2 regions of the Senegalia massiliensis genome follow, and region 1 is predicted to be linked to the other one. Evidence: riboswitches for the same ligand, from Rfam matches in the RefSeq annotation. Region 1 holds a riboswitch; the other holds the start of a gene.
The links. A riboswitch is a leader RNA that binds a small molecule or an ion and turns the genes downstream of it on or off. The one in region 1 is predicted to bind thiamine pyrophosphate.
Positions count from the first base shown of each region.

Region 2: it holds a riboswitch for thiamine pyrophosphate, as region 1 does, so the genes downstream of both, D3Z33_RS03225 (thiamine-binding protein) here and thiT (energy-coupled thiamine transporter ThiT) in region 1, are expected to answer to the same signal.

Region 1 covers NZ_QXXA01000015.1:25,681-28,890, reverse strand. Annotated here, with positions in the region: gene D3Z33_RS13185 (hypothetical protein) at 1-329, shown strand, start outside; gene D3Z33_RS13180 (hypothetical protein) at 414-878, opposite strand; gene D3Z33_RS13175 (YhfC family glutamic-type intramembrane protease) at 880-1,587, opposite strand; TPP riboswitch at 1,768-1,866, shown strand; gene thiT (energy-coupled thiamine transporter ThiT) at 1,922-2,473, shown strand; gene D3Z33_RS13165 (GNAT family N-acetyltransferase) at 2,535-3,002, opposite strand; gene D3Z33_RS13160 (hypothetical protein) at 3,056-3,210, opposite strand, start outside.
Region 2 covers NZ_QXXA01000004.1:179,811-183,020, reverse strand. Annotated here, with positions in the region: gene murI (glutamate racemase) at 206-964, shown strand; gene grxC (glutaredoxin 3) at 982-1,242, opposite strand; TPP riboswitch at 1,348-1,450, shown strand; gene D3Z33_RS03225 (thiamine-binding protein) at 1,517-1,807, shown strand; gene D3Z33_RS03220 (ABC transporter permease) at 1,779-2,549, shown strand; gene D3Z33_RS03215 (ABC transporter substrate-binding protein) at 2,566-3,210, shown strand, end outside.

The DNA of each region.
Region 1 (3,210 bases):
TATTAATCATTACATTTATTTATGATTCCTCAAGGATTATAGATATAATACCAATTTTAATATTCATTATAGTATTAAATTTATTTTTTTCAATACATTATATTTTCATGTATTATATTTTTCAACCTTATACAACTGATTTAAAAGTTAAAAATCCTTTTTTTAAAATTATTAATTTTGCTGTATATTTTATTTCTTACATGTCATTACAAATTGACGCACCAGCAAAAATATTTTTACCTATTACAATAGCAATTTCTATTATTTATATATTAATTGCTATAACTTTAGTTTATAAAAAATCACCTGAAACATTTAAAACAAAGTAAGAGTGTGCTAGTATGAATCCATAATTAAAGGCAAAATGATGTATAAATTTATACATCATTTTGCCTTTAACTCTATTCTACATTTTATTGCATATTTTGTATTTTTTCAGAATTAATAAACAACCCTTCAATAAGTTGACTCTCTTTATTAAATACTGTAGTTACAATAACTTCATTCTTTTCATTTGAATAATCTGAACTATAAATCAACTTTATATTATTTTCATCTACTTCTTCTGTAGTTAATAATTCTTTAGAACCTTTTATATAATCCCCTATTAATTCAGATATAAGTAAAACCTGCTCTTTGAACATGCTTTCATTTAATTGTTCTTTCATATTTTCACTAAAATCCTTACTAAAGGATTCATAGTCTTTTTTATCTATAGAAATTAAAAAGTTTTCTACTATATCATCTGCCCAAGATGATATAGTTTCTTCAGGTGTTTTTACATTATCATTTATTTCTTCATTTTCATTATTACATCCAATCAATGAGCTAAACATTAAAGCTATAATTATAATCATAATTATTCTATTATTTCTCATACTAAAAAACCTCTTTCATTTTTTTCTTGTATTTAAATGTGACATTAAGTAATATAACACTCCATATAATAATATAAGTCCATATAAAGATTTCACTATTAATGATTAAGATAGGTAAGTTCACTAAAGTATGTATGATAAATGCATATAATAAATTTTTATATTTTTTCTTTTTAACACTATATAAGACAATTAATGATAATCCAATATGTATTATTATTGCTAGAACTCTTTCGAAACCTGATAAAATTATATTTTCTACTGTTATATTACTAAATAAATTCAAATTTCCATTTAAAAAACTATAATAAGCTTTTATAAAAGGTAATCCTACAAGATAAAATGCTTCTATGCCTCCATGTCCTATTCCAAATGCAATGCCTTTTAACCATGTAATATGATCTTTTAAAATGAATTTAAAAGATAAAAATCTACCACCTTCTTCAACTAATGCTGCTGTTAAAGCTAAAAATATGGCATATACATAAGTTTTTGAAGAAATATTTACTATAAACCAAGGCTTCAAACTTAAATAATTTAATATAGGAATCCTAATAGCTATTTGAACTATAAAAAATGTAAGTATTCCTATTATAGACCAAATTAAAGTCTTTTTATCTTTTTTATATAATAGAGCTATAAATGCAACTGGTAAAATTAGTGTTATAATCAAAGTTATAACTATTGAAATATGCTTAATTAAGTCCATATTCCACCTCTTTTCTATATAATATTATTTATTATATCACACACTTAGTATGATATAAAGAGAGTATAAAATAATACTATATATATATCTTTATCTTCCATTGATAACTAATAAATTCAACATTAGTTTATATTGACACTTATATACAGTATATGATACTATGTATTCAAAAGAATAAAACGTTAACACTAGGGGAGCTTTATGGCTGAGAGTGATTTATCACGACCCTTACTACCTGAACTAGATAATACTAGCGGAGGAAAGTGTATATTTTAAAAAATATCCACTACCTTTGTAGTGGCTTTTTTTATACTAAATTTTAAGGAGGTTCAATATGAACAAAAAATGGAGTGCAAAAATGTTAACAGAAGGTGGAATATTAATAGCTTTATCAATATTACTTAGTTATATAAAAATATATCAGGCACCCAGTGGTGGATCTGTTACAGCTGGTAGTATGATTCCCATAATGATATTTGCTATAAGATGGGGACTAGGTCCTGGAATATTTATGGGAGCTACTTATGGACTTGTAGACTTTTTATTAAAACCCTCATTTTATCATCCTATACAATTCTTATTAGACTATCCAATAGCATTTGGTTTTTTAGGACTTGCAGGTCTAGGATATAAGATAAAAAAAGATGGAGTAAAGGGATACTTAACTTTGATTATTGGTATAATATTAGCATTAAGTGGAAGATTAATTTCCCATGTATTATCTGGTGTAATATTCTTTGCCTCATATGCTGGCGATCAAAATCCTTGGATTTATTCTATTGGTTATAATGCAACATATATGGTGCCAGAACTTATAATATCTATATTAATAATAAGTTTAATTTGGAAACCAATGAAAAGGACTATTAAAAGTGAAAATTACTAAAATAAAAAAGCTGATTAAATCAGCTTTTTTTAATAACTAAATATTTTTATACAGTCTGTAACTATAAATATTTAATCATCATAAAATCAGTAAATTTATATCCCATTTTTTTATATAAACTCACTGCTCTTTCATTATGTGCAAAAACATGTAGTTGTACACTATCAACATCATTTTCTTTCAAATACTTATCTATCAAATTCATAGTTTGTTTACCATAACCTTTACCCTGATATTCTTCTTCTAATTCAATATCATATATAAAAGCTTGCTTAATATTATTGTTTATATAAATGTTCAACCATAGTACTCCTATATTATTTTTTTCATGAGTTACAGAAAATAAATAGTGTTTTTTTGTTTTTAAACCTTCAGGCAATAATTTTTTAAATTCTTTTTCTGCTCTTTCTAAAGAATCTTCTTTTATCCAATTACCAGCTTTTACATGTTCATTAGCATATTTCTTTATAGACTTATTTATGTATTTAGCAAAAATATCATTAGTCATGGGTCTTAACAGTAATTCCATATACAACAACTCCTTACTAGTTTTTCAGATTTAATCATTTTTTATAGCAAAATTTAATTATTTAATTTTTCAATTTCTGGGTATTGTTCAAGTAATTTTTCATTAGCAATTTCTAATTGTCTATAGTATTCAGCATAAGAATTACTTAGTTTTTTCATCGCTGGGATAAATATATCATAGTATCCACTTACACTATTAAATTCTTTAA
Region 2 (3,210 bases), on a different contig from region 1:
ATAATTTAGGATATAATATATCTTAAATGTTTTATTTTAGACCTCATAATAAATTTGAAGAAAATAATAAAAATAAAATGAGTAATATGCAAAGAGCATCAATACTATAATAGTGTTGATATTTTTTATTTTAAAATTATATTTGTCTAAATAAGGGGTATACTCTATAATATTAATATATAAAGTTTTATGGAGGAAAAAAATTATGAAAATTGGTATATTTGATTCAGGAGTAGGAGGAATAACTGTATTAAAAGAAGCTTTAACACAGTTGTCAGGGCAAGAATATATATATTATGCAGACAAGTTAAATGTTCCTTATGGTACAAAACCTAAAGAAGAAGTTAAAAAATATATATTTGATGTAGTAGAGTTTTTAAGTACTAAAAATATAGATGCTCTTATAATAGCATGTAATACAGCTACAAGTATTGCAGTGAAGGATTTGAGAGATAAATATAATTTTCCTATAATAGGAATGGAACCTGCAGTAAAACCTGCAGTAGAAAATTCAGAAGATAAGAAAGTTATAGTTACAGCAACTTCTTTAACCTTAAAGGAAAAGAAATTTAATGATTTAGTTACAAGACTAAATTCTAGAGACATAGTAGACTCTTTACCATTACCTAAGTTAGTAGAATATGCAGAAAATTTTATTTTTGAAGAAGATGTAATAATCTCTTATTTAAGAAAAGAATTTGAAAAATTTAATTTAGATGAATATGGTACAGTAGTATTAGGATGTACACATTTTCCTTATTACAAAGAATTTTTTAAAAAAGTTCTTCCAAATACTATTGATATAATAGATGGTAATTATGGAACGATAAATCATTTGAAAAATTTATTGAATATAAAAGACAGATTTGAAGATAAGAAAAAAGATAAAATAACATTTTATATTTCTGGTAAAGAAGACAATGAAATATTAGTAAAATATTTAAATTTATTACAAAGTAAATAGCGACTAAAAGTCGCTATTTATTTTATTCCAAAAACCTTGTCAAATTCTCCTTTTTTGTGAAGTTCTACAATATCATCGCATCCCCCTATAAATTTATCATTTATAAAAATTTGAGGTACTGTAGTACTATTAGTTTTTTGTTTTAATTCTTCTAATTTTTCTTTATTATTACTTATTTCAATTTCTTCATATTTAACACCTTTATTATTCATTAATCTTTTTGCTCTTATACAATAAGGACAAGTAGAAAAAGTATATATAGTAACATTATTACTCATCAAAAAACCTCCTAAAATTTTATGTGATTAACCTGCTTTACAATTATATCATTAATTAATATAATTGACATTTAAAATTTAATGTATTACAATTAACACGAAAATAATAAAAATCTGGGGAGCTAAAATTAGCTGAGAGGAAATATGAATTTCGACCCATGAACCTGCACTGGATAATGCCAGCGAAGGGAGAATAATTTTTTAGTTTATGGTTATTGGCCCCTTCATGCATATGAAGGGGTTTATTTAATTTAAATATAAGGAGATGATTTTTGTGCCAATTGTAAATGTGGAACTTCAAGTATTACCACGTGTTGAAGAGAAAAGACTATATGATGTAGTGGACGAAGTTATAAAATACATTGATAGTTGTGGAGTTAAATATGAAGTAGGACCTATGGGTACTACAATGGAGGGAGAATTTGATGAGCTTATTAATATAGTAAAAAAAGCTCAAGATATCTGTGTAAGAGAAGGGGCTTCTAGAATATTATCAGTAGTTAAAATAGATTATAAACCAGAAGGTGTGACAATGAATGAAAAGGTGGGCAAATATAGAAAATAAAATAATACCAAGTATTTTCTTTTTTTTCTTGTTATTTATATGGGAGGTAGTAGTGAGAGTTGGTATTGTAGAAAGATACATATTACCTTCTCCTATAGATATAATAAAAGTATTTTCAGAGATAAACTCAGAAATATGGCCACATATTTCTACTACCCTTCAAGAATCAGCTATTGGATTTCTTATAGCTATAATATTAGGCATAGTGTTAGCAATTGTAATGGATAATGTAAAATTTATAAAAAAAGCAATTTATCCTATAGTTATAATTTCTCAAACTGTACCAATAATAGCTTTGGCACCACTTTTTGCAGCATGGTTTGGATTTGGAAAGTTACCTAAAATAATGGTAGTAATACTTGTTTGTTTTTTTCCAGTATTAGTTAGCTTAATTCATGGGCTTGAATCAGTAGATAAAGATTTAATTAATTTACTTAAGTCTATGGGAGCGAGTAAATTTCAAATATTTAAACAGGTAAAGTTCCCAGCTTCTTTGGTAAGTTTTTTTTCAGGACTTAGAATTGCTGCAACATATAGTATTATGGGGGCAGTTATAGGAGAATGGCTTGGAGGAAAAGATGGTCTTGGTGTATATATGTTGAGAGTTAAGCATTCATTTGCATTAGATAAATTTTTTGCAGTAATCATTATAATAGTTATCCTTAGCATGATATTATTTAAAATTATTAATTTATTACAGAATTATTTAATGCCTTGGGCAAAAGGAACAAATAAAAATTAAAAATGGAGTGATATAAATGAAAAAAATATTTTCTATATTTATAGTATTTTTATTAGTATCATTAATCTTAGTAGGTTGTGGAAATAAAGAAAATAAAGAGTCAAAAGAAAATAAAGAGTTAGAAAAAGTAACTGTAGTTTTAGATTGGGTACCAAATACAAATCATACAGGGTTATATGTAGCAAAAAATAAAGGCTATTATGAAGAAAAAGGATTAGATGTTGAAATCATTCAACCATCTGAAGGTGGTACTGCAAATTTAATAGCAAATGAACAAGGTGATTTTGGGATTAGCTATCAAGAAGAAGTTACTTATGCTAGAACATCAGAAAATCCACTTCCTGTAAAAGCTATTTCAGCTATAATACAAAATAACACTTCTGGATTTGCTTCTCTTAAAGAAGATGGTGTAACATCACCGAAGGATTTTGAAGGTAAAAAATACGGTGGATTTGGAGCTCCTATGGAAGAAGCTATGATAAAAGGACTCATGGAAAAAGATAATGCAGATTTTTCAAAAGTAGAAATGGTTAATATAGGCAGTTTAGATTTCTTCACTGCTGTACAAGATCATGTAGACTTTACTTGGATCTATTATGGTTGGGATGGAGTAGCATCAGAAGAAAAAGAAATAGACTTAAATTTTATTAAACTTCAAGAT